Regions from separate parts of the Paenibacillus sp. RC21 genome, predicted to be linked through region 3. Evidence: predicted binding sites of a transcription regulator. Region 3 holds the regulator's gene; each other region holds the start of a gene.
The links. The regulator Rex, encoded in region 3, represses fermentation and respiration genes when NADH is low (regulators of the CRP and FNR family bind a similar motif). The targets are predictions, from matches to a motif close to TTGTGAAATATTTCACAA.

Region 1 (10,725 bases), on a different contig from region 3:
GCTTGTCGCTGTATTTGCTATCTGTGCGGATACCGAAGAGGAAGCCAACCGATTGGCTTCCAGTATGGACCTGTCCCTGGTGTTGCTAGAGCAGGGAATGCGTTCCGCTGGCACACCTTCCGTAGAAAAGGCATTGGCCTATCCGTATACGCCATATGACCGGATGCGCATCCGCGAGAATCGCAAGCGTATGGTGGTTGGCTCACCCGAGCAGGTGAAGCACCAAATTGAGCAATTGAGTGAGGCTTATCATACACAGGAAATCATGGTGGCAAGTATTATTCATGACTTTGACGCCAAGTTGAAATCCATACGTCTCATGGCTGAAGCATTTGGGCTGCGTTCTGTACAGTCTTGATGTTGTCTGCCGGATATTAGAAGATCACAGCTTTGAGGAGCTGTGGTCTTTTTTTGTGAATTTTCGGGTCATTTTCCGTGAAATGATTCCTATGCTAAGGGAATATGCCAATCAATACTTGATAATGATTATCAATATCTTTATTATATAAAGATAGAATGAAGTTTTGATGAATAACGTGCGTTAAGCCCGTGACTATATATTAGATAAGGGAAAGGAATGATTCCGAATGTTTCGTCTGAAAACGGCTAATCTGGATATTGCTTATGAAGATCGGTTGATTGTGGAGGATCTGAACGTTGAAATACCGCAAGGGAAAATCACAGCATTGGTGGGCGCAAATGGCTCCGGCAAGTCCACCATTCTGAAGACGATGGCTCGCATCATGAATCCTAAAGGCGGCAGCGTTCTGCTCGATGGTAAATCCATTCATAAGCAATCCACCCGGGAGGTAGCGAAGCAGTTGGCTATTTTGCCGCAAAATCCGACTGCACCGGAAGGATTGACTGTGACGGAACTGGTATCTTACGGACGTTTCCCCTATCAAAAAGGCTTTGGCTCTATGAAAGCAGATGATCGTAAAATGGTAGAGTGGGCCATTCAGGTGACAGGAATGAGCGAGTTCCACGATCGCCCGATCGACCAGCTTTCTGGCGGGCAGCGCCAGCGTGCATGGATTGCCATGGCGCTTGCGCAGGATACGGATATTTTGTTTCTGGATGAACCGACTACCTTTTTGGATATGGCGCATCAATTGGAAGTGTTGCATTTGTTAGAGTATTTGAACACTTCGGCTGAACGTACCATTGTCATGGTCGTGCATGATTTGAACCATGCAGCCCGGTACGCCCAGCATATGATCGCGATCAAAAAAGGGAAGGCCGAGGCTGTAGGAACGCCAACCGAGGTCATGTCCCCTGACGTGCTGCGCGAGGTGTTCGGTATTGAAGCAGATATCGTAACAGATCCTCGTACAGGTGTACCGCTGTGTCTTCCATATGCTTTGGCCGGACAACCAGCGGTAAGCCAAGCCGCAAAGGGATTGAAACTGGAAGAGAATCAACTGGTGGGCTCCGTTTCCGAGCGGCGTGAAGCCAGACCACAGGTAGCGGCAAGAGGATAAAGGAGACCTAATGAAACCACTGGATTATGATCAGCTTGAGCAATTAGCGCGAATAGTGACAGACACACCTGAAGATGCGGTATACTCCGGGCCCGTGGCAGAATGGCTTGAACCGGATAAGCTTGGCTCTGTGATGGAGTATTATGGTGAGTTGCTGCGTGCGGAAGACGGCTTGACCACAGCCGTTTATTTTGTAAACCAGCTGCGAGGTCTTGTGTTTGCTCAGCATTTTATGGTGTCTTTGTGTGAACGCCGTCTCGATCTGTCCGTTTCCAATCTCAGATTTCATATTTGTTATCAAGGGAAATATCCCGCCATCAGCTTTCAGGTCATCGACCAAACAGAGCTGGACAACAACAGGCAAGACGAGCATCATTCATCCGGTCAAGCGCAGCAGGTGTTGCGTGACTTTTACAGCTTGCAGATCAGACCGATACTGGAGGCGATGGCTTCGGCAGGAGGTGCATCTGTTGGACAGATGTGGGGACAATTTCCGCTGACTTTGCTGTATTTTAAGGATAGAGTCCAGCCATCGCTAACCGATCCACAGGATGTGGAGCATTTTGAACAAGATTATGATTATGTGACACGGGAGCTGGAGGGAGAGGTATTCGGGCGTAAAAGAAACCCGTTTACGGTTCGTCTTGTTGAGCTGGATAACCCTTACCGTCCCGGTGAGAAGGCATATATGAAACCGTCCTGCTGCCAATATTACAAGACAGGTGGAGGTCAGCGGTATTGTTTTGCGTGTCCAAGGATGTCTGTTTCAGAACGTGAAGAACGCAGACTCGAAGTGGTGGCGTCTCGCTAAAGTCGAGGGATGTTGGCGTGTCTGTCTCGTTTTGGGTAAAATAGGTGATGAAACTTAAACCAAGCGAAACAAAGGAGGGTGCTATATGTCTGTCTATTCACATCATGCCGTAACACCAGCGAATCAGGAGGTTCCTCTGGATACCTACACCGGTAAGGTGCTGGTCATCGCGAATACCGCAAGCAAATGCGGACTTACCCCGCAATATGGGGATTTGCAAAAGCTATATGATGAATATAAGGATCGGGGACTGGTTGTATTAGGCTTCCCTTGTAACCAATTTGGCGGTCAGGAGCCGGGCAGCAGCGAGGAAGCGGCTGAATTTTGCCAACTGAATTACGGGGTTAATTTCCCGGTATTCGCTAAAGTGGACGTTAACGGTCCGGATACAGCACCTCTGTTTGAATATTTGAAAAAGCAGCAGCCTGGAGAGCAGGAAGATGGCACGATTCAATGGAATTTCACGAAATTCATTGTGGATCGTGAAGGTGTGCCTGTGGGGCGCTTTGAACCCAAGGAATCACCAGAGGCGATGAAAGCGGCTATCGAGCAACTCCTGTAATAGCTTCCAGCTTAGTCAGAAATATACGTTTAGATAAGGTCGAATCTTCGTTGTTTTCCGAGATTCGGCCTTTTTTCGCTTTCTGTATTTCACATTTGATTGTTCGTTGCAGTAGCATTTGGAAGCCTGATAAAAAGGCATAATCAAGCCCCATACGGGAAAAACTGAATGAAGCAAAGAGGCGTTGCAGCAAACGACTAACGTTGTATCTTCCTGACTTTAAAAAATGTGGACAAATTGTGAATATCATAAATAGCTATTGTAATGTGAAAAATATCACACTATAATAAGTGCATGAAGTGAAATAAATCACAATCAACAAAGTAGTTACGTGAAACAATTCACAATTATTATACATTTTATGCCCACACCAAGGAGGAATTCAACATGAAAGTAGCAGTTATCGGATGTACACACGCAGGTACGGCAGCCATCGTCAACACAGCCAAATGCTATCCAGATGCAGAAATTACCGTTTACGAGCGTAATGACAATATTTCGTTTTTATCCTGTGGTATTGCACTGTACGTAGGTGGTGTCGTCAAAGATCCGCACGGATTATTTTATTCTTCCCCGAATGAACTGGCTGAGCTGGGTGTCGTGACCAAGATGCTTCATGAGGTAACGAATGTCGATACAGCAGGTAAAACGCTGCAAGCACGCAATCTCCAAACAGGAGAAGAATTCACGGACACCTTTGATAAATTGATTGTAACTACAGGCTCGTGGCCTATTATTCCGAAGCTGGAAGGTATTGAGCTCGATCATATTCTGCTCTGCAAAAACTATAATCATTCCAATGACATCATTGAGAAAGCCAAGCATGTACAGAACATTACAGTTGTCGGAGCCGGATATATTGGTGTTGAGCTGGTGGAAGCTTTTCAAATGAACGGTAAGAACGTTACGCTGATTGACAGCGCGGATCGTATTTTGAATAAATATTTGGACCCGGAATATACAGACCGAATTGAAGGTTCCTTGAAGGAACATGGCATCAAGCTGGTGCTGGGAGAAACAGTGAGCCGTTTTGAAGGAAGTAACGGTAAGGTGAATAAAGTGGTTACATCCAAAGGAGAATATGAAACAGAGCTTGTTATTCTCTGCATCGGCTTCCGTCCTCAAACGGATCTGCTTAAAGGTCAGGTAGACATGCTGCCCAACGGCGCGATCATTGTGGACAATTATATGCAAAGCAGCTGCCCGGACGTATTTGCCGCAGGCGATAGCTGTGCAATACGCTACAACCCGACAGGCAAAACGGCTTATATTCCATTGGCAACCAACGCTGTTCGTATGGGTACGCTGGTGGCACGCAATTTGGTTCAGCCGACCATTGCCTATATGGGAACACAGGGAACTTCGGGTATTAAAATTTATGAAGATAATATTGCAGGAACAGGTTTGACGGAAGCGGCAGCAGCGGACGAAGGCATGGCTGTAGAGGCTGTAACCATTGAGGACAGCTACCGTCCTGAATTTATGCCAACCTCGGAAAAGGTACTGCTGAAGGTTGTATATGAGCAGGAAACACGGAGAATTGTCGGGGCACAAATTATGTCGAAGGTAGATTTGACCCAATCGATTAATACCCTGTCGGTGGCGATCCAAAATCATATGACCATTGATCAACTGGCCTTTGTGGATTTCTTCTTCCAGCCGCATTATAATAAGCCTTGGAATTTCTTGAATGCAGCGGGTTTGCAAGCATTGCCGCTGATATCTGAACGGAAGCCAGTTACCGTATAATTCATTTTGTCTGTGACATTGTTCATAAGTTTGTCAACAATATGAGACGTACAGATGAATCCTTATAGTACAATATAGAGAGCATAAGGATTAGGGGGTAAGTGATTTATGGATTTGTTTTATATCCTTTTTCTTGTAGCCGTGGCGCTGGTAGGACTCGGAGGAGTTATTTGGTTCCTGAGGGCAGTTGAAAAGGAAGAATATAACTAAATCATAGGCACTTAGTGGCGCGGTAGATGCAAGAATACACGAAAAACAGTCCTTTATCCAAGGGCTGTTTTTTTAATATTCATTAAAGTGATTTTTTTCACAAACAAAATCACTGATTTTAAATAAAATATGAGAGAGAACATTCGAGTGAAAAGATGTTAAAGGAGCGGAATATATGGCAAGTTATAAACCGGGGCAGATTGCTGAAAAGACGGTGGAAACAGGAGTGGCCAAAGCGAACAATCCATGGACTGTGGCAGTGGTATTGGGATTTTTGGCAGGTGCATTTATTGCGCTTGGATTTTTGCTGGATATACGTGTTATCGCAAGCGCGCCCAAAGAATGGGGAAGTATTGCTACTTTTATTGGAGCAGCCGTGTTCCCTGTAGGTCTGGTATTGGTATTGATCGGAGGCGGAGAATTGCTGACCGGTAATATGATGGCTGTGCCACTGGCGAGATGGGCAGGACGGATCAAGACCGGGGCGATGTTCCGTAATTTGGCGATTATTACGCTTAGTAATTTTGCGGGCGCGTTGTTTGTTGCCTTTTTCTTTGGTCATGTGCTGGGTTTAACCGAGACAGGACCTTATTTGGACAAAGTGGTGGATATGGCGGGACACAAGCTGCATGAAAGCTTTTTGCAATCGTTTATATCCGGTATTGGATGTAACTGGCTGGTAGCGCTGGCTGTATGGCTGGCGTATAGCACGGATTCGATCGGTGGCAAAATTATGGGGATCTGGTTCCCGACGATGGCCTTTGTAGCTATCGGATTCCAGCACGTTGTAGCCAATATGTTTCTGATTCCGGCGGCTATTTTCGCAGGTCATTTTTCATGGGCAGATTATGTCATGAACTTCATTCCGGTTTGGCTGGGGAATTTGGTGGGAGGAAGCATGTTCGTAGCTGGAGCTTACTGGTTGGCATATTTGAAAAAGCCTCATTCCGCTGTACATTCTGTGAATGATTCATCTCAGGCATCTTCATCTACTGCAACAACTCCGTTGAGTGACCATGCTTGATTAAGCAGCGCTTTGGAAAAATGGGAACAAAGTAAATCCGCCATGACAGGTCCGGGGGAACGAAACCTGTCATGGCGGATTTTTTTGGGAGTGGTCCATGATTTGGCATGGAGGATGAGTGTGCTCTCGTCCATAATGCCTTGATCTCTTTTACCCTTGGTATTCATTACTGAAACAGGTATTGTCAAAAATAATATAGAATATTAGAAATCCGTTTTGCTGTGAGCAGCAAGCGGATTTTTTGAGCTTTGTGGACGGATTTGGGTTGGAAAAATCCTTCTCTTGCCATAGGACATAGCTGTATATATGATAAGAACAGTGTAATTTTTGGAAACGGTAATGGAAAGGAGCATCAACATCATGGATCATCGCAACAGCGCGTCTCCTGAGGCTGTGCTTCAGCAAGACTTGCAAGGGAGGCAGCGAGTGACGGAGCGTACGGACGGTATTTTTCCGGCTGTATGTCCGCTGGATTGCCCGGATACGTGCGGGCTCCTGCTTCACAAGGAAGATGGAAAGATCGTCAAGGTGACCGGTAATCCGGATCATCCTATTACGAAGGGGGCCATTTGCAACAAAGTTCGCAATATGACGGAGCGAGTGTATGACCCCGAACGGCTGCTCTATCCGTTGAAGCGTGTAGGTCCCAAGGGGCAAGGGAAGTTCGAACGAATTAGCTGGGAGGAGGCAGTGGATACCATTACAGGCCGCTTCAAGGAACTGATTCGCACGGACGGACCGGAATCTATTCTCCCCTACAGCTTTTACGGCAATATGGGCGTGTTGAGTGTGGACGGGATGGATCGCCGTTTTTTCAATGCGCTGGGTTCAAGCCAACTGGACCAGACGATTTGCAGTGTGGCTGGGAATGAAGGCTGGGCATCCGTCATGGGTTTTAAGGGTGGCACCAGTCCGGAGGATACAGAGGATGCTGACCTCATTATTGTATGGGGTGGAAATGTCATCAGCACCAATATGCATCAAGTGGTATTGGCTGAGAAGGCACGTAAAAAAGGTGCCAAGGTGATCGTCATTGATGTCCACCGCAATCGGACAGCGCAATGGGCGGATTGGTTCATTCCGCTCTACCCGGGAACGGATACTGCGCTCGCGCTGGGTGTTATGCACGTACTGTTCGAGCAAGGGCTGACGGACGATGAATTTTTGCGCCGCTATACGGTCGGTCATGAGGAACTGCGCGAGCATGTGAGGGCATATACCCCGCAGCGGGTCTCACGTATTACAGGTGTGCCGGAGGCAGATATTATTCGTCTGGCGGAGATGTATGGACAGGCACGAGCGGCGTATATCAACATTGGCAACGGGCTTCAACATCACGATAATGGCGGCATGAATGTACGCGCGGTTACATGCTTGCCAGCGCTCACCGGGCAATGGCTGAAGCACGGCGGGGGAGCATCACGTTCCAATGGGGCTTACGGCAAATTCAACGGTGCCAACCTGGCGCGTCCTGATCTGCGTAAGAACCCGGATGCCCGGGCGATCAACATGAACCAAATCGGCGAAGCGCTGCTACAGAAGGACGAGCCGATCAAGGCGCTGTTCGTGTATTGCAGCAATCCGGTTGTCGTAGCACCTGATGCTGATCGGGTGACGCAGGGGTTTGAACGGGAGGATCTGTTTACGGTCGTTCACGACCTGTTCCTCACCGATACGGCCCGCTATGCGGATATTGTACTGCCTGCGGCGTCTTCTTTTGAAGGCACAGACCTGTATAAATCGTATTGGCATCATTATATCCAGATGCAGGCGCCTGTCATTGCACCACTCGGGGAAAGCAAAAGCAACTATGAGCTGTTTAGCCTGCTCGGACAGGCTATGGGCTTTGACGAGGCTGCTTTCACGGAAAGTGAAGAGGACATGGTCGCGGGTGCACTTGATAACCCGACGAATCCTTATCTCAACGGTGTGACTTTGGAAGCCTTAAAAAAGTCACCTTTTGTCAAACTGGACATGACGCCAAAGGCTACCTATCTGGATCGTCTGACTACGCCTTCGGGCAAGATTGAGCTGTATTCGGAAAAGATGAAGCAAGCGGGTCTGCCCGCGATGCCTTCGTATGTGCCGCTGATTGAAGGATACGACGGAGAGCATCGACCGCAAGCGGACGAGCGGTTTCCGCTGATGTTTATTTCGCCGCCGAATCATAATTTTCTGAATTCCACGTTTGCAAATTTACCCAAGCATCAGCGGCTGGAACGGGAGCCTTTGCTGCAAATTCATCCGGAGGATGCTCAGGCAAGAGACATCGCGGACGGTGATCCGGTTACTGTATGGAACGACCGGGGAACGTATGAGCTGAAAGCCAAAGTCACGGATCTGATGCTGCCTGGTACGGTGATTAGCCAAGGGTTATGGTGGGAAGGTAAAGGACGCAGACAGCGTGCCAATGTGTTAACCTCTGACCGACTGTCGGATATGGGGCGGGGGGCTACTTTCTTTTCAACGGTGGTGAATGTGAAGCGTCAATGAGATAATGTTTTTTTATGGTGTCAGATGCTAAAGGAGAAACAGAATATATGAAATGGTTGGATTCTTATCCGAAAGAAGTGAAAGTGTTTCTTGTCGCCAGCCTGATTAATTCCGCCGGAAGCTCTCTAATGTGGCCGTTGGTTAGCATGTATGTGTTTGACGAGCTGCACCGCAGTATGGGAGATGCGGGGATTGCGATTTTGGTGCAGTCCCTGGGCGGGATTTTTGGTCAGGTGCTAGGAGGAGCCCTTTATCACCGCATTGGGGCCAAAAAACTGATTGTCGGCTCGCTGGCAATGAACGCGTTGGGACTTCTCACGCTTCCATTTACCAGCGGTCACTGGGTTGCGTTTGTTATTATGATGGGCTTTATCGGCTTTTTTAATGTCGTATCTGTGCCCGCAATTCAGGCATTTGTAGGTTTTCGCTTTGCTGACCGTCGTGGAGAGCTGTTCAACATTATCTATGTTGCCAATAATATAGGGGTGGCGTTGGGTACGGGACTGAGCGGCGTTCTGGCTGATCTCTCTTATCAGCTCAGCTTTGTCATGAACGGGATTACCTCTGCGGTATTTGCCGGGTTTTTCTGGTTCTATCTGAGCAGGGTCGACCGGGAAGAGGGGGAAGTTCAGCTCAGCAAGTCCGTGAAGAAAAGAACAGAGGAAATACCAGCGCGGCTGCTTTTCCGTGATACCAGGCTGTATCTCTTCGTTGGGTTGGGCTCGCTCTTTTTATGGTTCGGTAATTCGCTCTGGAATACGGGCGTATCTCCATATATTATTGAGCAGGGCTTGCCTAAAACGATGTACGGGCTACTATGGACACTGAACGGTGTGCTTATTTTTGCTGCACAGCCGATTATTTTCTGGCTCAAACGTCTTTATGCCCGTCACGCTTCGGCTCAAATGACGTGGGCAGGGGGATTTTATTTGGCAGCTTATATCGTCATGTTAGGCACACAGAACTATACGGGGATGATATTCGCCATGGTTTTGGCGACCCTGGGAGAGATGCTGATCGCACCAGCGGTTCCGGCATTTTTGTCCGACCATGGAGGTCGGGGAGCACCCTTTTACATCGGGTTAGTCGGGGGGATTGGCGCTGCCGGACGGGTGATGGGGCCTTATATTATGGGGAGGCTATATGATGGCGGAGGTCTGCCACCCACACTTTGGCTGGCAGCGGGCGTGGCGGTTTTGTCCATCCTGTTCTTTATTCTGCATAGCGGATTGAACCGTTCCCGCTGTGAAGAGGATGCTTTTGAGACTACTACGTCCAAGGCAGACGTTTCCAGTACTTAAGTCCTAATAAAGACTGTGACAAGCCCGTGATTATGGTACAATAAATGACGAATGGTTGCTGCCTATACTTCAGGAACGCCTTCACAGGAAGGATTGAAAGAAATTGCTTACAAGTCAACCCCTGACGATACGTCATTCGGAGATGAAGGATGCTCCTGATCTGATTGCGCTGGATGAATTGGTATGGAATGAACGAACGGCCCCCGCCTCGCTGTCATGGAAGTCGCGTGGGGAGTTTTTGCGCAATACGCCTCCGGGCTCTCAACTGGTCGCTATCGAACAGGGAGTGCTCTGCGGTTATATCGGATTTCGTTCTCCAACGCTGTTGGCTAGTAATTGCCATGTGTTAGAAATAAATATAGCCGTGCATCCAGCCTATCACCGCAACGGTATTGGGATGGCGCTTATGAACGCCATGAAGGATATTGCAGCCGCTGAGGGCATTCGCAAATTAAGCTTGCGGGTACTCTCGTGCAACACGGAGGCCCTAATGTTTTATGAAAAATGCGGATTCTCGATCGAAGGACGTTTGCATGAGGAGTTTTACATAGCGGGCCAATTCGTGGACGATGTGTTAATGGCCTATTTCTTAAAATAGACATGGATTCTATAGCTCAATCAGCTTCTTATAGCATCCTATAAGCCGTTCATAAGGAACAGCGCCGCAGACCCTAAACGGGTTGCGGCGCTGTTTTATGGTGCAAGGTTACCGAAGCTGTTTCCACTCGCTCTGGAGCATGCCGTACACAGCATGGTTCATATAGCCGTCGGGCAGCAGTTCCGCTTCGCGGATAATACCTTCGAGCACGAAGCCCAGACGCTCCGGGATCCCCCGGCTGCGGCGGTTGGTGGTGGCGCAACGGATTTCGATCCGGTGAAGGTCCAGCTCTATCAGCGCATACTCGATGAATACGCGGCATGCGCTGGTCATAAGACCTTGTCCTTCGTAACCGTGTCCAAGCCAGTATCCAATGCTGACCGAACGGTGAGTCCAATTGACTTCATGGTAGCTGATGATGCCAGCCAACTCATTATCCAGCCAGATTCCGGCGGTCACGCTGCCGTTCTCTGCGGCTTGCTTTAAGGCGCTCTGC
Region 2 (10,725 bases), on a different contig from region 3:
ACTGATCCAGCACAGAAGTAATCCGGATTTTAACATCCTCCACCAGATAGCTGTCTTTCATCCCGGCAACCTTATCTATGAGCGTAACATAATCGTCCACCTTAAAATTAAACGTGCCGTTGGCACGAATGGGCATACCCCCCGGAAGCTGGGGAGTCGGGATCAAAACCGGGTTTTGCGTCCCCCATTTCACGGTAAACTCCTTCGTATTGACGAATAAAACTTCCACCCTCATGCCACTGTTAAAGCCAAATTTAAATCCTTTTAACGTGGACAGAAACGGGATAATCTCAGAATCTATATTGTAAGATCCTTCATTCTCGAAAATCCCTTCAATCTTGCCGTTATTTACGAAAATCGCGTCTTGACCAGAGCGGATCATTAACTTGCTTCCTTTTTTAATCTCCCGATTGCTCCATTTCCAAAAAATCATATCATCTCTAAATTCTTCCCACTCTACAACATTCGCAAATTGATTTCTAAAGAACGACATTCTGTTCCCATCCCCTCAGTTAAAATGAACCTCTACTGCCGCTATGCGAATGACCGCCACTGGTGGTTCCGCCCCCGCTTGAGCCGCTACTGCTGCTACTCTTTTCGATCTTCCGTTTCGTTGTTGTTGTGTGGAGGTATTGATCCCGATGAGCCAAAATCCCTGAAGTGCTTGCATCCTCATAGGTCTGCCGATTTACCGTAACACGGCCGCCGGAATTGGAAACCATCTTACCCACGATAATCCCCGCCAATACCAGTGAAACCACCAATTGAAACGCAATACTATAAAATATACTATCCGGGTTCACCCCTGGTCGGATTCCCAAATACCTGTGCGCACTTAAAATATATTTTTGGAATGCAAGCTCATAGTTACCGCTCGTCAGGTACGGGCTAATCTCGTCACGTATTTTATCCAGTCTGTCGTCATCCAGATACCGCTCTGCTTTGTAAAATCCGGCCAAATAAATCTCTCTATTTCTCATATCCATCGTTAAAATAACCGCATTTCCATGAGTCCTGTCATATCCAGGTCCCTGATCATCATAAAAGTCCTGCGTCATTTTCATAACATCCATATTGTCGGAATTGCTGGAGGTAAAAATAATAATGTCCGTTTCTCTTTCGGCCCCGTATTGATTAGCCATCGTGTTCAGTTCATCATACTCTTCCTGATTAAGCAGACCCGCTTCATCATAAATCAAGGACTTCCATTCCGTTGTAGCCGCCTCGGCCTTCATTTCCACAGGAAAGGCTAGAAAAGCAGTGAAGAAAAACAAGATTGCCAGGATCAGTCCAACCCTTTTCATTAAAACATCCCCCCCATGATCACCCAAGTGATTAGCTTCAATGAAAGGAAAGAGACACCGAAAATGCCTGCAAACCAGGCAGTCACTTTGACCTTGCTAATCGGAGGCTTGCCGACTACCTTGCCTGTCTGACCGTTCATGGCAAACGTATGCTCCAACCTATTATAGTCATAGTGTATTACCCATACCGGGAGCAGGACATAGTCGGCATTTTTTCGTGTTGTGTCTATTTGCTTATCCGTATAGTCCACAGCAGTATATTCCGACACCGAAGACTGAATATAAGCATCAATATATTCCTTCACTTTTTCTTTTACTCGCGGGAAGAGCTCCTCGTCGTTATAACTGTATTTCTCCGCAATGTAGCCGGCGAGATACGGGGTTTTAAAGCTTTTTAGCTGATCGTAAGGAAAAGGCTCCAATTTATCCATCAGCTCGTCGTTCATTTTCTCCGCGGCATCAATCGGAACCTTCACGTAATTCAGACGAATTTTCCGGTATACATCAAAATGCTGCGTTTCCGTATACTCGTAGTCCCCGCTTGTATAGGTTCTCACTTTTTTGCCCTGACCCTGAACCTCAATTTTATTATGTAATTCATATAACCAGAAAGGCACATACATCCCGGTGATTCCCTTGATTCGATCTGCTGTCATGAACCGATTCGGCGTCAGACGGCCATTCTTGCACCATTTTCGGAAAGCTTGCATAGCTTCTTCCTTACTGATCGAAAAAGGAATGACCTGCGCCGGGGCCAGCTCCCCTGTCAGTCGTTCGCCAAGCACAACCGCTGATCCGCAAAAGCTGCAAACCGTCGCGCTTGTCTCCACTTCAGTCATAATGACTGCTCCGCAGCTGGTGCAATGATACTCCTGAGCCTCGTCTTCTGAAAAAATGTGATTCGTCAGAGGATCTGGAAAATACTCGATATTGTCCTTTCTTCCGCAACTATGACAGGATAACATTCCTGTTTCACTGTCAAAGACCATGCCACTGCCGCAGTTTGGGCATTTGTATTCGATAACCGGCATCTGCTCACCTCTATCATAAAGAACTGTTATTTCTGATCTTTCATTTTTTCTTTGATCGCAGCCAATTCATCTTCTGCGTTCGTGCTTTTCTCAACTTGTGCGAATAAATCATCCAGATCGTCCTGCGTCCCTGCTCTAAGCTCGGCTATAGCCATTGCTTCATCATATGCCCGATTAACCTTCTCTTCCATAGCTTCGAATACGGAATCCTGGCCGCCCATGGCGTTCAATGATTGCTGTACTTTGGCAACCGCCATTTTCCCTTTTAGCTTGATGCGCCGTGCTTCCAACTGGCCCATATCAGACACCAGTTTATCCTGCATTTGTTTCATACTTGCGGCGTTTGATGAAGCCAAGTCATAAGCGGTTTCGAATTGTCCCCGTTTCTCCACCTGCGTTGCCTTTCTCTCCAGAAACTTTCGAGCGTTCTCATCCTTGCCAGCCTCCACTGCCTTCATAGCATAATTCTGAAGCTTTTTGATCTCCGCTCTGCATTCATCCAAAGCTCTTTTCGCTCTTCTCTCATCCGCCAACACCGAAGCGGTTTCCGCTTTCACTCTGCCCAGGTCGATGTTCAGGTTCTGCATGTAATCCTCAATTGTCTTCTCCGGATCTTCCACCTTGTCTAATAAGGCGTTAACATTCATTTTCATAATATCCCTAAATCTCGACAGAATCCCCATCATGGTCTCCCTTCGAAAAGACTGCATTCCTACCATATAATACATCAAATTCGGAAAAAAGGGTTCATTTCCCTTTCCAAATCCAATAACAGGCACTTTAACGCCATCATTCAATACCTTTTCCTAAATTTTCCAGTTCATATGAACAGCCTCCTTTACTATTTTCATATAAGATAACACCTCGCCGCTGCATAGGCAAAAGTACAGCTAACCAAATCAAAAAAAGTACCTGATCCCCGTGGAAATCATACTTTAAGACACGGGGGGCAGGCACTTGCACCGCAGTAACTAATCATATATTCCACTTCACACTTGCTTGTCCTGTATAATGTTGAAGTGGACTTTATTTTTTATTTCAAGCTTTTCCATACCCAGTTTTCTACTTCTGGTAAGTCGATGCCTTCTTCACGAATGTATTGATTATGTTTCTTAACCATAGCATCCATTTCAGCCACAATGCTTGTGTACTTCCCGGCGTCAGGTAAGTTTAGAACAGCTTCCTTCACTAAGTCAAAACGGTCCATTTGATTCAATACACGCATATCAAATGGGGTCGTAATATCACCATTTTCACGGTAACCATGCACATACAAGTTATGATTGTGACGATCAAAGAACAGATCTTTGATTAGACCTTCATAGCCATGGAAAGCGAAAACAACTGGCTTTTCCTTTGTGAAATAATGATCAAACTCTGCGTCAGATAATCCACGAGGATCTATTTTTTGACTTCTCAATCTCAATAAATCTACCACGTTGATAAATCGAATCTTCAGCTCAGGCAATTTCTCATGCAAAATGGAGATCGCAGCTAAGCTTTCAATCGTTGGTTCTGTACCGGCAGAAGCAATGACAAGATCAGGTTCTCCACCTTGATCTGTACTTGCCCAGTCAATGATCTTCAACCCTTTATCCACCAATTCTTTCGCTTCATCAGCAGTAAACCATTGTGGACGTGGGTGTTTAGACGAAACGATCAAATTAATCTTTTGACGGTCGTTTAAAATGGTGTCAAAAACAGCCAACAATGAATTGGCATCAGCTGGCAGATACTCCCGGATAAATTCCGGTTTTTTATCAGCCAAATGACCTAACAAACCTGGATCTTGGTGTGTATACCCATTATGATCCTGTTGGAACACCGTTGAAGTTGCTACGACATTCAATGATGGGATATCTGCACGCCATCCTTGATCCGTTGCTTTACGTAACCACTTGAAGTGTTGAGTAATCATTGAATCAACCACACGCAGGAAGGCTTCATAACTTGCAAAGAAACCATGACGACCAGTCAACACATAACCTTCCAGCAAGCCCTCTGCTTGATGTTCGGATAATTGGGAATCAATAACACGACCATAAGAAGACAAAAATTCGTCATTAGGTTCAATAATTTGGTCCATCCATTGGCGTTTGGTTACTTCAAAAACAGGAGCTAAGCGGTTAGACATCGTTTCATCAGGTCCGAAGATTCTGAAATTACGATTTTCTTCATTTAAAAGAACCACATCTTTAACGTATTTCCCTAAAACCGACATATCCTGTGCAATGACTTTACCAGGAACAGAGTTATCCAGTGTATAGTTACGGAAATCTGGTAAATGCAAGTCTTTAATAAGGTTACCCGCATTCGTAACAGGGTTCATCCCCATTCGTTTATCGCCTGTAGGTAGAATTTCGGCAATCTCAGGTTTTAAACGGCCATTTTCGTCGAACAATTCCTCTGGTCTATAGCTATTCAGCCATTCTAATAAAGCAGGTGCGTGCTGCATATTTTTTTGGTCAACAGGAATTGGAACTTGATGGGCACGGAATGAATTTTCATTAGGTACGTTATCCCATTCTTTTGGACCCGTCCAGCCCTTAGGTGTACGGAAGACAAGCATCGGCCATGCTGGGCGAGTAAGGTCATTGTTTTCACGCGCATTCTTTTGAATAGCTTCAATTTTTTCGATTACGGTATCCAATACTTTTGCCATTTCTGGATGCATTTGATCAGGATGCTCACCTTCAACAAAAAATGGTTCCCAACCCAAGCCTTTGAAATATGAGGTCAATTCTTCTTTCGATTGACGAGACATAATCGTTGGGTTACTAATCTTGAAGCCATTCAAGTGTAAGATTGGCAGCACTGCACCGTCAGTAATGGGGTTGATAAATCTGTTAGAGAACCACGAAGCGGCTAATGGGCCAGTTTCAGCTTCGCCATCACCAATAACAACAGCCGAAATCAAATCGGGATGATCTAAAATGGCACCCACCCCATGAGAAAGGGAGTAACCTAATTCTCCACCCTCATGGATAGATCCAGGTGTTTCAGGAGCGGCATGTGAAGCAATACCGCCAGGGAACGAGAATTGTTTGAATAATTTCTTCATACCCGGGATATCTTGTGTAATTTGCGGATAGATTTCAGTGTAGCTTCCATCGAGATATGAATTTGAAACCATAACCTGGCCGCCGTGACCAGGGCCTTCAATGTAAAGCATGCTCAAATCATATTTATTAATAACACGATTTAGATGTGCATAAATAAAGTTTTGGCCAGGAATGGTGCCCCAGTGTCCAATAGGCTTAATCTTTACGTCCGAATCTTTTAATGGTTCTTTTAACAAAGGATTATCTTTTAAATAAAGTTGGCCTACCGAAATGTAGTTCGTTGCACGCCAATATGCATCAAGTTTTTCCAAATATGCTTTAGATGAGTAATCTACTATTACAGGTGATAATGACATGATGTCCACTCCCTAAACAATTTTGTTTGTAATTTATTCCGGAAATTTCATCGACATGTACATCATAACGCTGCGTCGATTAAATTCAACCTTTTCAACAAATGATACGGTCCAATTTTGTGAAATTTTGAACATAGTATGAAATATAATTAAAAAGACAGTAAAAAAGCTCTTACATTAAAATAAATGGAAATTTTAACCACGTTTTTTTATTACAATCTATCCATAGTATGATCAGATTTTTTTTTCAAAAGCATAAAAAAAGACTGGAAATTTTTCCAGTCTCATCGTTAATGAACCGATACGAAGGTGTTGAATTTCAAATATTTGTAATGGAATCGCATATGAGAAAATTCAAATGGCGTGCCATTATCTAAAAAGAAAACACCTTCCATGATGCCTACGGGCTCATTTTCCTTCAAATGCAGTAGTTCTTGATCGTCTGCTTGGGACGGCTCTGCAAAAATGGATAAAAAAGATTTAGTGACGGCCAGGTTCCGCGAGTCTTCCAAATAATTAAAAATCGACCCCTCGATAATCGTCTGATTTAAATTTTGGACAATTTTAATAGGGATATAGCCCGTTTCAATCATAAAAGGATCATCATCAAACAAACGTAAGCGAACAATTTTGTAAACAAAATCATGAGTCTCCAAGAATAAATCGCGTTGTAATTCTTCTGTTGGTGGAATGACCTCAAAACTCAATACTTTGATTTTAGGCTTTTTACCATGCATTTGAAAATTATCAGTGACCCCTAGATTAGAGCCTTCGTAGTTAAAGATAGATTCATTCCTTATGTATAATGGATTAATAAATGTCCCAGAACCGCGCTTCTTGAAAATAATTCCTACATTCTCCATTTTAGTCAGAGCACGTTTAATGGAACTACGACTCACCTGGTACGTCTCGCTAAGACTACGTTCATCTGGTAATCTCATATCTGCAAACTTACCAGCAAAGATTTTCATCTTAAGATCGTCAATAATTTGCTTATAGACAAATTGTGTCATATCGTACTCCTCTTCCAGGTCTTCTATAACTTCATATAGTTTACCATAACTTGTTCTTTCCATCTCATGTTTGTTTACGTATGTAGAGTGAGCCTTCATCTGATAGCTTGCTTTTACTATACATCTCTATGCATAATACCATGATTGCACATACATCATACCACTGCAATGCATCATGTTCATGCAGAGTATGATCCTTTCTCTCTTTAAGGGCAGATAGTCATCCCCTTTCAACCCCAAAGAGCGACGACACCGACGAAAGCGTCACCCTGCGCCAAAGTCGGTACCGTCACTTTTCTACCTGAAACATTTAGAAGGGCACTTGATTAGAATATCCTCTTTGTTTCTCTAGTCTTGATTCAGTCCAAGCGAATTCCTTCGAACGCATTCATTACTAATTGCTGCACATAGGAATCGTCTAATGGATCACCAGTTACCAACAATCGATAAAAAATCGGTCCATAAATGAGATCTGTGCTTAATTCAATATCGAGATTTTTCTTCAATTCCCCACGCTCAATCCCCCGCTCCATAAGAAGCCTGGCCTCGAGCCGCCGAGGATGGAAATACCGCGTCCGGTATGCCTCCGATAATCCTGAATCAAGCTGCCCTTCACCTATTAACTCCGTAATGATTTTACCCTCCCGACTTGTCAAGAACCGAACTAAATTCGTAGCATGAATGAGAATATCATCTAATACAGAACCCGTGTCGGGTACGGGCAATCTTGCTATGGAAGCTGACAGAAAACCATCCATCACCACGGCAGCCTTGTTAGGCCACCATTTATAAATGGTCGCTTTGCTAACTTTGGCTCGTTCAGCAATTTTTTCCACCGTAACCGCTCCAAAGCCATGCTCCAACAGTAGATCATAGGAAGCGGTAAGGATAGACTTTTGCGTCTCGACATTACGCGGACGTCCTCGTTTACTCTGCACTGGAACCCCCCTTCCTCTTAGATGTAAGTAAATACAAAAAAACTGTACGTTCAGTATATCAAATATCAAGTGAAAATAAAACGAATTTACCTATTTACAAAACCAAACGTTCAGTATATTATTTGATTATCGAATTAATGAACTATACGTTCAGTATTTATTTTTCCCTAAACAATTACGAGGAGGATTATCATGCAAAGAGAACAACAAGCCATAGAAAGTAACCGTATTTCAAATTGGATGATGTTTCTGTTGGCGGCCGCATGCGGCCTTATCGTCGCCAATCTTTATTATGCTCAGACCCTTGTAGGGCCTATCCATGTTGCTATGGGCCTTTCTTCCACAGCAGCGGGCTTCATTGTCACTTTAACTCAAGTCGGTTATGTTGTGGGATTGCTGTTTATCGTACCGCTCAGTGACATTATTGAAAATCGACGCCTCATGGTCGTATCGTTAGTGATTACAGTCGGTGCATTGCTCGCAGCCGCATTCGCCCCCAATGCCCCGTTGTTCCTGACCGCATCTCTGTTCATTGGAATTGGATCGGTGGTAGCCCAAATCCTGGTGCCATATGCCACGTACTTGGCATCTGAAGAGCAGCGCGGCCGCGTTGTCGGGAATGTAATGAGTGGACTGTTGCTAGGCATTATGTTCGCACGACCAGTGGCAAGCTTTATAACCAGCATCTGGGGATGGCAGGCCGTATTTATTTTGTCAGCAATTGTTGTGACGCTGTTGACGGTTCTGCTCTCGCGAGCTCTTCCTGAACGCAAGCCTGCGCCTACAGTATCTTACGGTAAATTAATTTTCTCTCTGGGCACTCTTTTAAAACAAACACCTGTATTGCGCCGCCGTGCCCTATATCAAGCCTGTCTATTTGGAGCCTTCAGCCTATTTTGGACTGTCGTTCCTCTACGATTAGCGGATGATTTCGGAATGTCCCAGCAAGGTATTGCATTGTTTGCTTTAGTAGGCGTGGGCGGTGCAGTAGCAGCTCCGATAGCCGGAAGATTGGCTGATAAAGGCTGGAGCAAATTCTTAACCGGGCTAGCCATGATCATTGCCGCCTTGTCTTTTTTGCTAATCTATCTTTTTCAAAACCATTCGACAGTTGCTCTTGTACTGCTCTTTGTCTCAGCGATTACACTGGATATGGCCGTATCGGGAAATCTTGTACTTGGGCAGCGTGTGATTTACTCCTTGGGAAGTGAAGCGAGGGGGCGTCTGAACGGACTCTTCATGTCTATTTTTTTCGTAGGCGGTGCCATTGGATCATCGTTAGGCGGTTGGTCTTATGCGCAAGGAGGTTGGAATTTCAGTGCTCTCATTGGGGTCGCGCTGCCGTTGCTAGCTTTGCTTTACTTTTTCACTGAGAAAGAAACGAATGGAGACGCACGAAAAAAAACTTCGACAAAATAACCATACAACAAAAAGTTAACCCCTGTTCGTCTGAGTAGTTAAAGATACACATGACGAACAGGGGATGTTGTGTTCTAAAGGTTCATAGTCTTTTATTTAAGTATTGCATCGATGGAATATGAGCCTGCCCCTGTCAATGCGATACCGATTACGACTGCAATCAGAACCAACGGGTATTCATAGCCATTAGCTGTTGCCCAAATTCCGTTTTGGCCATGTACTTTGAAAATCGCCCCAAGCATAGTCAGCGTAATGAACAATGCAGCCAATGGAGTGAGTAGTCCCAAAGCAAATAGGACTCCTCCCAGCAATTCCATCAACCCAGCGGACACGGCCATGAATACTCCCGGTTTAATTCCGACCGATTCCATCCAACCGCCAGTACCTTTTGGACCATAGCCTCCAAACCATCCAAAAAGTTTCTGAGCTCCGTGCCCGACCAACAACAATCCAACCACCAAACGTACCAGTAACAATCCACTTGCCAACATAAAAATCACTCTCCATATAATATTTATTTTAAGATTATTTAATTAAAGATATTGGATAAAATTAAGTTCATTGCTGCACTATTTGAGCCTGTTCTTTTTTTAGTTTTTCAGGAGTAATATCGTCTCCATGCGGATCATAAATAGTAGCATTCAGGAGAATGCTTTTTATAGAACCCCGAAATATTTGAAGGTATTCTTTGCGAAGATCAGTTTGTTCAATTTTTTCAATTTCAGTTAACCCGACTTCTTTTTCTTTTTTTGCAAGCTGATTAATTCTTTTTAAAATTGTAATCATATCTATACCTCCATATTTAATTGTTTTGATCAGTTATATCTTTAATTTATTTATCTTGATATAAAGATATAACATTTTTTTATTCGTGTCAATACTTATTCAAAAGAATAGAAGATCATCCCTTGGGCTGCTTACAGAGAAAAAGAAAAGCCAGCCATCACAGAGGATGCTCTGCGACAACTGCTTTCTGGCTTTCAGGGCCACATCCCCAGCCGCAACCTTCCTGAGATCAAGAAGTTCATCGACAGCTATGTAGAAAAGGTGATCGTCTACATGGAAAACGTAGAAGTCATCTTTAAGCTACAAGTAGTCACACTTTTCATCTCACCTGAGTCACGAAAAATTTTCAATTGAATTTTATATATTTAGCGAAATAGGAAAGTATAATAATAGAAAAATGTAGGAAGTCAAAACATAGGAGGAAATCATGGGCCGACTAGTTCATTTCGAAATTCATGTAGATGACATGAAACGTGCTAAGAAGTTTTATGGCGAGGTATTTGGATGGACATTTGAGGATTGGAGTGATTATGCTGGAACGCCTTATTTTGGAGCTGTGACAGGCGATGCAAATGAACCCGGAATCAACGGAGCCTTGATGCAACGTCAAGGTGCTTCCCCCCAACCCGGCCAGGCTATGAATGGTTATGCATGTACTATGGGAGTGGAAGATTACGATTCTACTGAAGCAAAAATTCTTAATCTTGGAGGCAAACTTGCACTGCCCAAGCATGCACTGCCTGGAATGGCATGGCAAGGGTATTACATGGACACAGAAGGGAATATTTTTGGTATTCATCAGCCAGATGAGCATGC
Region 3 (10,725 bases):
GTCATAATGTGGCGTTTGATTTTAATTTTTTGCAAAACGCTTTGGATCGGTGCGGGTACTTGCCGTTTACTGGCAGAATTTTGGATACGATGGATTTTCTGAAAATCATGTTTCCATCGCTATCTTCCTATCAGCTGGGTTTTGTTTCTTCTGAGTTCGGGCTGGCGCATGACCGACCTCATCAGGCAGACAGCGACGCGTTGGCTACGGCTGAGGTGTTTTTAAAATGTCTGGATGAGCTTCACGCGCTGCCTTTGATTACGATACAGCGGCTCAGCGATTTGTTCGCGGAGGAAGACAGTGACCTCGGATGGTTTTTGGACGGGGTGCGTGAAGACAAAGAGCATGATCCTATTCAGGATTTGGAGGGTCATCAGTTTTTTCGTCAGCTTGCGCTGAAGGTAGAGGATTGGACGGAGCTAAATGCCCCTCGCAGAGAGGACGACCCCAATCCGCTGGCAGGCGTTTCCTTTGAGGAATACATGGATGATGTGCGAGACAATTTACGTTCATCCTTGAGCCAATATGAGGAACGCGAAGCGCAGACGCAAATGATTGAGGGTGTCAATCAGGCGCTGAGTGAGGACAAGCACCTGTTGATCGAGGCGGGTACGGGGACAGGCAAGTCCCTCGGTTATTTGCTCCCTTCGCTATATCACAGTGTGAAAAATGGACAGCGAGTCATGGTTAGTACGCATACGATCAACCTACAGGAGCAATTACGCGAGCGTGATATTCCGATGCTGACCAAGGTGATCCCGTTCCCGTTCCGGGCTGCCATTTTTAAGGGCCGGGGACATTATTTGTGTCTGCGTAAGTTTGAACATAAAATAAACAGAAGAGACTTCGCAACGCCGAAGGAAGATTTAATTACAGCGGCCCAGATGATCGTCTGGCTGACATTGACGGAAACCGGTGATGATGAAGAACTGAATCTGAGCAATCGTGGCGGAGATTTTTGGGAAACGGTGGCCAGTGATTCGGAGTCCTGTCTTGGGCGTTCTTGTCCATGGTTCCGCAAATGCTTTTATCATCGTGCGCGCCACGAGGCGGGAATAGCCGATGTGGTCATTACGAATCATTCGAAGCTGTTCACGGACGTAAAAGCGAGTCATCAGCTGTTGCCGAGCTATGAGCATCTGGTGATTGATGAAGCGCATCATCTGGAGGAAGTCGCTGGTAAGCACCTGGGAATGCATATGAAATATTTCACACTCGTGCATACGCTGACCCGGTTGTTCAAGGACAGCAAGAACGGACAATTGCCTTCGCTGCGTCAGCAGTTGGCAAAGTCGGGGCATGAGAAATCGACGGATTGGGCTTCTACCATCGACCAGATATATCCACTCGTGCTGGAGGTCAAGGAGACTTGGGATCTGCTGAGCGACAAGCTGTTTGGTATGCTGCCGGAGCGAAGTGATGCGACACCGGGCGAAACAGGGCAGTTTTCTTCCCGTCTCAAGCCGTCGGCCAAGCCTGCCAAGTGGGATCAGGCTGCTGCGCTGGAAAATCAGGTTTATGTAACGTTGAGCGAAATTTTGCGCAAGGGCGACAAGCTGATGCTCGACGTGAAAGAAGAACATGACGATTATGCGGCTGACAGCCTCATTACAGATATTACGGGGCTGCTTAAGGATTTGGCAGGCATTAGGGAAAGCTTGCGCTTTTTCATGCGGATGGATGATGAGACGACCGTATATTGGCTCGAAGCGAGCGGGCAATTCCGCAGCAAGTCGCTACAATTTTATGCGGTGCCCGTCGATGTGAGCCGCCAGCTGAAAGAAATGTTTTTTGACAAAAAAAGGAGCATTATTCTGACGTCTGCTACCTTGTCGGTGGATAAGTCGTTTCAGTACATGACCGATCAGCTCGGCTTGCAGGAGGCCGCAGATCAAGGGCGGCTGATGACTACGCAGCTCCCTTCACCCTTTAACTACAGGGATCAGGTGTTGCTAGTCATTCCAAGGGATTTTCCGAGCGTGAAGGGCAGTGTAGGAGATGAGCATTTTGTAGATATGCTCGTCAGCTCGCTAGGTTCGACTGCCCAAGCGACGCGGGGGAGAATGCTCGTTCTCTTTACCTCCTATCGCATGCTCCGGCAGGTGTATGAGCCGCTTAAGGAGGCGTTAGCATCCAGCGACATCACCGTGCTGGGGCAGGGCGTGGACAGTGGGAGCCGCAGCAAGCTGACCCGACGTTTTCAGGAAGCCAAAGCTTCTGTGTTGCTGGGAACCAGCAGCTTTTGGGAAGGCGTCGATATTCCGGGCAAGGCGCTGACGTGTCTGGCTATCGTCCGCTTGCCGTTCCAACCGCCCAATCACCCGCTGCTGGAGGCTAAAAGTGAGCTGCTCCAGCAGCAGAAGAAAAATCCTTTTATGAAGCTGTCTGTTCCACAGGCTGTCATTCGCTTCAAACAGGGATTTGGACGTCTAGTACGTACCGCGAGCGACCACGGGGTTGTTATCGTTTACGATACGCGTGTGATTGAATCCTATTACGGGAAGCACTTTTTGTACTCGTTACCGGGACCAAAAATGGAGCATATGCCGACGGAGCAAATGGTGCCCCGTATCGCCGAGTGGCTCCAATCCGCCCCGGAGACAGAGGCATAACGGACGGACATCTTAACATGTCCGTTACAATTAGGGGGAGCATGTATGAAATCAGATAAAATTTCAGAGGCTGTCGTACGGAGGTTACCCGTATATTTACGTTATCTGAATGCACTGCACAAACGGGAGGTGGCTACGGTCTCTTCCCAGGAGTTAGGACAAAGACTGGATTTGAATCCGGCTCAAATTCGTAAGGATCTCGCGTATTTTGGAGATTTTGGCCGTAAGGGTATCGGCTATGATGTTACTTATCTTATCGAGAAAATACGCCATATCCTGAAAATCGACCAGCAAATTAACGTGGTATTGGTCGGAGCAGGTAATCTGGGGCAAGCCCTTTCGAATTATAATGCTTATTTAAAAGACAATATGAAAATTGTAGCAGTATTTGATGCTGTGCCAGATAAGGTCGGAACCAGGATCAATACGCTGGTCGTACAGCCAATGGATGAACTGGAAGCGACCGTGAAGGAACAAAACATTCGGATCGGGATTATTACCGTACCGGATTTTGAAGCGCAGAACGTGGCTGACAGGCTCATAAATAGCGGGATTGGAGCGATTTTGAACTTTGCGCCGACCACTCTCAAGGCACCAGCAAATATTCGAATACATGCCACAGATTTTACAACAGATTTGTTAAGCCTCGCTTATTATTTGGAAGACGGAAAGGAAGATATGCAACATGACGGTGAATAAATGGATGATTAAAAACGGCTCTTTTGCCGTGAACAGATCGGAAGCGGGGGTAATCCACGGCTATATGATCGTGGAGGACAGCCGCATTGCCTATATTGGCGAGACTTTGCCAGCGGGTGAGGAAGAGACGGAAGCGATTGATGGTAACGGGCTGCTGTTTTTACCTGGCCTGATTAATACACATGGTCATGCGGCGATGTCCCTGCTGCGCGGGTATGGGGACGATCTGGCTCTTCAAGTATGGCTTCAGGAAAAAATGTGGCCGATGGAAGCCAAGTTTACGTCTACGGATGTGTACTGGGGTACGTCCTTGTCCGTGCTGGAAATGCTGAAAGGCGGTACAACCACCTTTTTGGACATGTATGATCATATGGACGAGGTGGCTCGTGTAGCTGAAGAGTCCGGCATCCGTGCCAGTCTGATGCGTGGAGCGATTGGATTATGTTCGGAGGAAGAGCAGCGGATCAAGCTGGCTGAGGCTGTGAATTTTGCGCGTAATTGGCATGGAAAAGCAGACGGTCGCATTACGACTATGATGTCTCCACATGCGCCGTATACGTGTCCGCCTGCGTTTATCGAAAAATTCGTGCAGGCTGCGCATGATCTGGACTTACCGTTGCATACGCATATGTCCGAAACCATTGCCGAAGTAGAGCAAAACGTACGCGACTACGGCTTGCGCCCGGTTGCGCATTTGGATAAGCTCGGCTTTTTCTCCCGTCCATCGCTTGTTGCCCATGCTGTTCATTTGAATGACGAAGAAATAGCTTTGCTGGCTGAACGTGGTGTAGCGGTTTCGCATAATCCGGGTAGCAACTTGAAGCTGGCGAGCGGTGTGGCAAGAGTGCCTGATCTGCTCCGTGCAGGCGTTACCGTCTCTCTCGGAACAGACGGTCCCGCCAGTAACAATAACCTGGATATGTTTGAGGAAATGCGTCTGGCTGCACTCATTCACAAGGGAGTATCTGGGGACCCAACCGCAGTTCCTGCGGGTGAGGCGTTGCGTCTGGCAACGGAGTACGGAGCGAAGTCGATTGGCTTGAATGAGGTAGGGGCGCTGGCAGCAGGCAACAAGGCTGACTTTATCGCGCTCGATCTCAATCAGGCTCATTTCTTGCCGCATACGGATCTCATTTCTCATGCCGTATACTCTGCAAGCGCCAAAGACGTGGCCCATGTATGGGTTGACGGTCGTCAGGTTGTGAAAAACGGTGAGTGCCTGACTATGGATGAGGAACGTATCAAGCATGAGGCACAAGCCGCCTTTGAAGGGCTGCTGTCGCGCTAATTCAGGTGTCACATCCCCTTAGAGAGGAAGCACAGGTTTGAAAAATAAGAAAAAATGGATAGTGGTCGCCATTCTGGCCGTCATACTGGTCCTGGTCAGCATTTTCTGGTATTATTCCTATGTTACTCAAGATCAGGTGACTGAGAGAAATGCCGCTATCGTAAAGGCCAAGCAATCGGGTGGTCTGGTTACCACGACTCAGACGTGGAAGTCGGTGTGGGATCAGGTATACTGGGTGGTACAAGGGAAAAATGCTCAGAATGAAAATATTATGGTGTGGGTCCCTTTTCAAAAGGTGGAGGGTCAACCTAATGTGCCTGTGGCAGATAATAGTGGTGTTCATACCGAGCTACTTAAAAACGGAGTCGACGAGCAAAAAATGACAGCCATGATCCAGCAGCAGCTTCCGGGTATAGATATTGTAAGGCTTGAGCCGAGTGTGTTTAACGGTCAATATGTGTGGCAGTTGTTTTACGATGACGGCAGTCATCATTACTATACCTTTTATCGCTTCTCGGATGGGGGATCGATGGGGGTAAAGTATACTTTGCCTAATAATTGAGCTGGGTGAAGAGTGGCTGATGGTGGTGTGAGAGCGCTGCGTGGTCCATTTGAGCTTACGATCGCTGTTGCCGACGGATTTTTTTCGATTAGATTCTTATGGGGAAAATCCGTCGGCAAGCATATGCTTCCGAACCGAGCTTTCTTTCAGAAAGCTTTCAGGCGAACGCTTCGCTTCTTCAGATTCAAATGGCCCACTCCGCTGGCTGATCGCGATGGAGTTACTCCAAACACCACTCTTTCTATGGGAGTTGGGGGGTAGGGGGCACGGACGCCGCTGCGCTTGTCTCCGTTTTGGGTTTTACACCAAACTAATTCTGTACGAACTGGAAAATCGTTTTTACTAAAAAAGATATGTGAAATTAGAAGACATTGTCTTATAAAAGAATGTGTAGTTTTGAATCATTGAAGACTAAAAAGACGTAAAGCGATATTTCTCGCATTTGCGTCTTTTAGTTTTTTTGTTTGGGTAAGTGTTTATTATAGTATCACTTGAATTTCCCTTAAACAGGTTAAACATGAAGTCTATTACATATATCATAATATTTTTTTCCTTAAAATGGTTTAATTATAGGTGCAGACTAACGTAACCCATAATTTTGTGGCTATGTTATCATGACTACTTATACAAAAAGGAGATTCATGAACATGGGTAAAGTGAATGGGAAAGTTGCATTAGTAACGGGTGGAGGTCAAGGGATTGGACGGGCTATTGCTTTACGCCTCAGTCAAGATGGCTTCGCAGTGGCAATCGTGGATTTGAATGAAGAAACGGCCCAAAGTGTTGCTGGTGAGATTACAAAGGCAGGAGGGCGCTCGCTTGCGCTTAAAGTCGATGTTTCCAACCGGGATCAGGTTTTTGCGGCTGTAAAGGAAGCATCTGAAAAACTCGGTGGCTTTGATGTCATTGTAAATAACGCGGGGATTGCTCCCGCCAAGCTATTGGAGGATGTCACGCTGGCTGATTTTGACAAGCTGTTCCACATCAATGTGACCAGTGTATTATGGGGCATTCAGGCAGCAGCCGCCAAGTTCAAGGAACTGGGTCATGGTGGTAAAATCATCAATGCCTCTTCTCAGGCAGGCCATGTCGGTAATGCCAACCTGGGTATTTACTCCGCCACCAAATTTGCAGTTCGTGCCCTAACACAAACCGCCGCTCAGGAATATGCCCAATACGGTATTACAGCTAACGCCTACTGCCCCGGCATTGTACAAACGCCAATGTGGAGTGGCATTGATAAAGAAATTACGGCATCCAAAGGTGAAGCTACTGGCGATGCGACCAAGGAATTCGGCAGTAAAATTGCCCTGGGCCGTCTTTCTACACCGGAAGACGTATCTGCCTTCGTATCCTTCCTGGCAGGCCCTGATTCCGATTACATGACAGGACAATCCCCACTGATCGACGGTGGCATGATGTTCCTTTAAAAGATTTAAAGGTTGTATTATGACGCAATTATGAATCCTTTTTAGATATAGTGTAAGGTTGCAATATGAGAGCTAAAATGCTGTATGAGAATCTTTTCTTACACATAAAAAGAAGTAGACATCACAACAAAAAAAAGACGTAAATACGATAAAATTCGTATTTACGTCTTTTTAACTCACTCCGCGAAGCTTGGCTGAAAGCCAGCAAAGCATCTTTATCTACCCAACTTCTCTCCTAAGGCAAATTCATCTTTATGGCTGTGCAGTAGCGGAGTGGAGGATTTGAATCTGGAGAAGCGATAGCGTTCGCCTTTGCCGCCGGATTTTCCCCATAAAAATCTAATCGAAAAAAATCCGGCGGCAACAGCGATCGTAAGATCAAATCCTCCACATAGCGCCTCCCCTCCCCACCACCATAACCAATGATTTTGCCCAACCGCAACTCCCCCACACATTGCCTTCGATATTAGATATACGTTATGATATAATATAATTTATAAGTGATAGACAAAAATGATAGAAAAAGACTTGCTGATCACTGTAGATCATGCAGTCTGGTTTATGTGTTGACATTCGTCCCGTTTCTTCTGTGTTTTACATTTTGAGAGGAGGATGTTATTTGAAATTACGTGCAGTTCCTATCGTTGTTGCGGCGGTTCTGGCAGCATCGCTGTTGTTTGGAGGATGGTTTATTTACCGTCAGTTTACAATGCAGAGTCCTCTGGAAAAACTGGTTTCCCAATATCCCGGCGTCACAAGCGCTCAAATAGATATTAAACCGGATCAGGTTGTTTTGAATCTGGATCTCAAACCGCAGGCAGATGTCGCCGGATTGGTCAATGTAGTTAAGCAAAAAGGACAGTCCATCATTGGCAGCCGTACAGTTAAGCTGGAAATTGCGGATCATTCCAATCCAGCGTTGAACCAGTGGTGGTCTGAGGCCATGTTTCCGGTAGCGGAAGCGATGGAAAATAAAAAATACACCCAAATTTCATCTACCGTCGAGCAGATGAAAAAGAAAAAAACCGGTATCGAGGCCGATACCGATATGGATTCAAACAACGTCTATATCCGACTCAGCGAAGGCAAAGCGACCAAGTTTATCGTTTTGCCACGTCAATCTCAGCAAATGGGGGTATGGCCTAATGCCTAGATGGATCAAGGAAGCACTAATCGGCATTGTGCCGGTGACCATTATATTTCTCATTTTTATCGGGGTGAATATTATCCCTTTTCTTATCGCAGGTTTGATGCTCAGCGGCTTGTTAATGCTCATGCATGCACGTGGAGGTTTGGCTGTAGGGGCCGGGCAAGAACGTAAACGTAAAAAGAATGGCCCGGACAAGCTGACTTTTGAGGAAATCGGCGGGCAAGAAAGCGCCAAGCAGGAGCTGCGTGAAGCGCTGGATTTTTTGAATCGGCATGATGAAATTTCCAAGTTTGGCATTCGTCCATTAAAAGGTGTTTTGCTTACAGGCCCTCCGGGAACCGGGAAAACACTGATGGCGAAGGCAGCTGCGCACTATACCAATTCTATATTTGTTGCCGCTTCAGGCAGTGAGTTTGTTGAAATGTACGTAGGTGTTGGTGCAGGCCGTGTCCGCGAGCTGTTTCGGGAGGCCCGCACTCGTGCAGCCAAGGAAAAGAAGGAAAATGCTATTATTTTTATTGACGAGATCGACGTGATTGGCGGCAAGCGTGAGGGTGGACAGCAACGTGAATATGACCAAACCTTGAATCAGTTGCTGACTGAAATGGATGGCATCTATTCAGCAGATACTCCGCGCATTTTGATCATTGCGGCTACAAACCGTAAAGAAATGCTGGACAGCGCCTTAACGCGTCCGGGGCGTTTTGACCGTCATATTCAAGTGGACTTGCCTGATAAGAAGGGCCGTCTTCATATTCTTAAAATCCATGCCAAAAACAAACCGATTCAGGAAGAGGCGAATCTGGACAAAATTGCTGAGGAATCCTACGGGTTTTCCGGTGCACAGCTGGAAAGTGTCATGAACGAAGCGGCAATCTATGCGATGAGACAGGAACAGGAAACGATTGCGCAAAAGCATCTGTCGATGGCGATTGACAAGGTGATGATGGGTGAGAAAACGGATCGTGAATCAACGTTGGAAGAGAAAAAACGTGTAGCGATTCATGAACTGGGACATGCTATTATGGCTGAAATCGTTCGTCCGGGCAGTGTCAGCCAGGTAGCGCTCAGCCCGCGTGGGAAAGCGCTCGGCTATGTGCGGCACAATCCACAGCAAGAGCATTATTTGTATACTAAGCAGTTCCTGGAGGAGCAGATCATGATCTCGCTCGCAGGAGCTACGGCGGAAGAAATGTACTATGGCGGTCGCAGTACAGGCTCTAGCAACGATTTTGAGCAGGCGCTGAACATTGTTCATACGATGATGACTTCCGGTTTGACTTCACTTGGCATTATTAACATGGAAATGGTAACGAAAGAAGAACTCATGCGCGAAAATGGTGAGATTATGGACGACCTTCATAACCGTACTTTGGAGCTGCTCGAAAAGCATCGTCCAGTGTTCGACAACTCTCTTGACATCCTTATGAAGGAAGAAACCCTGTCCGGGGATCAATTTAGATGTCAATTTAGTGAAAATGCTCTATTACCAGCATAATTTTTTATGCTGGTTATTTTTTTTTACTTTTAGTCCGTGCTAAGATATTATTAGCTATTGGGACATAAACATGTATTTTTCGACAAAGAAGGATACAATATAAGAGAGTGACCAGGAAAGGGTGGAGTAAAGAACCATGCAATTTAAAAAAATCGGCGTCATCGGCGGCGGCACCATGGGACAGGGTATCTCTGAAATGCTCGCGTCCAAAGGAATTGATGTGCTGTTGGTAGAGCAGACACCAGAGAAACTAGACTACGCCTACAATATGATTGAAACGAGTCTGGACAAGCAACTGGAAAAATGGGCAATCACACAAGCGGAGAAAAAATTGATTTTATCCCGCATCCAGAAAGTTTCTCATTTGGCTGAGCTTGGAAGCTGTGACATGGTCATTGAAACCATTACAGAAAATCTGGACGAGAAGAAAGCTGTTTTCCAAGAACTGGACTATGTGTGTCCAAACAACATTATTCTTGCAAGTAATACATCCACGCTGAGCCTGACCGAGCTTGCCAGCTCGACCAAGTATCCTGAGCGTGTTATTGGTATGCACTTTATCTATCCAGTATCCCGCATTGATCTTGTGGAAATTATTCGTGGCTTGAAAACTTCGGACGATACGTTTGAAAACACAAAAATGTTTGTTGAAGAAGTAGTGGAGAAAAAAGGGGTTATGATTTATGAATCCCCGGGCTTTGTAACAAGCCGTATCATTTGCCTGCTGATTAATGAAGCAGCTCACGTTCTTCAAGAGGGCGTAGCTTCCGCTGAAGATATCGACGATGCTATGCGAATCGGCTACAGCTTCCAAAGCGGTCCTTTGGAAATGGCTGACCGCTTTGGTCTGGATTCCGTTTTGGCTGCTCTGGAGCGCATGTTCCGTGAATTCGGTGAATTGAAATATCGTCCGTCCATCGTCCTGAAGAAAATGGTGCGTGCAGGTAATCTGGGCGTGAAATCAGGAGAAGGCTTCTTTAAGTACGACAAGGATGGTGACCGGGTATGAAAATTCTCGTAATTAATGCAGGGAGTTCTTCCCTGAAATACCAGCTGTATGATATGTCGGACGAGTCCGTTCTGGCAAAAGGATTGGTCGAGCGCATCGGTATGGATTCATCCATCCTGACGCATAAGCCAACCAACAAAGAAGAATACACTGAGGTTAGCGAAATTCTGGAGCATACTACAGCGATCCGTAAAGTGCTGAATGCACTCACAGATGCGGAACATGGTGTAATCTCCAGCACTAGCGAAATTGAGGCTGTGGGACACCGCGTTGTTCATGGAGGCGAAATCTTCAAGCAGTCAGCGGTTGTAACGCCTGAAGCGAAGAGTGAAATCCGCCGCTTGTTCGACCTTGCTCCATTGCATAACCCGGCTTCCATGATGGGTATTAAAGCGGCTGAATTGAATATGCCGGATGTACCGCAGGTTGTTGTATTTGATACCTCATTCCATCAAACGATGCCTGAAAAAGCTTATA

Region 1: the regulator Rex is predicted to act here: its motif matches at 4,899-4,916, upstream of ABIA61_RS14585 (formate/nitrite transporter family protein).
Region 2: the regulator Rex is predicted to act here: its motif matches at 5,871-5,888, upstream of ABIA61_RS21630 (phosphoketolase family protein).

What each region holds. Positions count from the first base shown of each region.
Region 1 is NZ_JBIYCS010000004.1:223,039-233,763, reverse strand. Features, by position in the region: gene ABIA61_RS14610 (LLM class flavin-dependent oxidoreductase) at 1-358, shown strand, start outside; gene ABIA61_RS14605 (ABC transporter ATP-binding protein) at 588-1,481, shown strand; gene ABIA61_RS14600 (hypothetical protein) at 1,492-2,292, shown strand; gene ABIA61_RS14595 (glutathione peroxidase) at 2,378-2,854, shown strand; gene ABIA61_RS14590 (FAD-dependent oxidoreductase) at 3,242-4,603, shown strand; gene ABIA61_RS14585 (formate/nitrite transporter family protein) at 4,989-5,837, shown strand; gene ABIA61_RS14580 (hypothetical protein) at 5,789-6,004, opposite strand; gene ABIA61_RS14575 (molybdopterin-containing oxidoreductase family protein) at 6,198-8,330, shown strand; gene ABIA61_RS14570 (MFS transporter) at 8,378-9,631, shown strand; gene ABIA61_RS14565 (GNAT family N-acetyltransferase) at 9,735-10,229, shown strand; gene ABIA61_RS14560 (GNAT family N-acetyltransferase) at 10,338-10,725, opposite strand, start outside.
Region 2 is NZ_JBIYCS010000008.1:46,843-57,567, reverse strand. Features, by position in the region: gene ABIA61_RS21650 (SPFH domain-containing protein) at 1-493, opposite strand, end outside; gene ABIA61_RS21645 (TPM domain-containing protein) at 513-1,304, opposite strand; gene ABIA61_RS21640 (TFIIB-type zinc ribbon-containing protein) at 1,304-2,335, opposite strand; gene ABIA61_RS21635 (PspA/IM30 family protein) at 2,362-3,018, opposite strand; gene ABIA61_RS21630 (phosphoketolase family protein) at 3,369-5,753, opposite strand; gene ABIA61_RS21625 (GntR family transcriptional regulator) at 6,044-6,766, opposite strand; gene ABIA61_RS21620 (TetR/AcrR family transcriptional regulator) at 7,126-7,704, opposite strand; gene ABIA61_RS21615 (MFS transporter) at 7,897-9,123, shown strand; gene ABIA61_RS21610 (DoxX family protein) at 9,216-9,614, opposite strand; gene ABIA61_RS21605 (DUF896 domain-containing protein) at 9,682-9,909, opposite strand; gene ABIA61_RS21600 (VOC family protein) at 10,337-10,725, shown strand, end outside.
Region 3 is NZ_JBIYCS010000002.1:203,255-213,979, reverse strand. Features, by position in the region: gene dinG (ATP-dependent DNA helicase DinG) at 1-2,612, shown strand, start outside; gene ABIA61_RS06075 (redox-sensing transcriptional repressor Rex) at 2,658-3,311, shown strand; gene ABIA61_RS06070 (amidohydrolase) at 3,298-4,599, shown strand; gene ABIA61_RS06065 (cell wall elongation regulator TseB-like domain-containing protein) at 4,637-5,161, shown strand; gene ABIA61_RS06060 ((S)-acetoin forming diacetyl reductase) at 5,809-6,591, shown strand; gene ABIA61_RS06055 (hypothetical protein) at 6,807-7,046, opposite strand; gene ABIA61_RS06050 (hypothetical protein) at 7,211-7,744, shown strand; gene ABIA61_RS06045 (AAA family ATPase) at 7,737-9,239, shown strand; gene ABIA61_RS06040 (3-hydroxyacyl-CoA dehydrogenase family protein) at 9,376-10,248, shown strand; gene ABIA61_RS06035 (acetate/propionate family kinase) at 10,245-10,725, shown strand, end outside.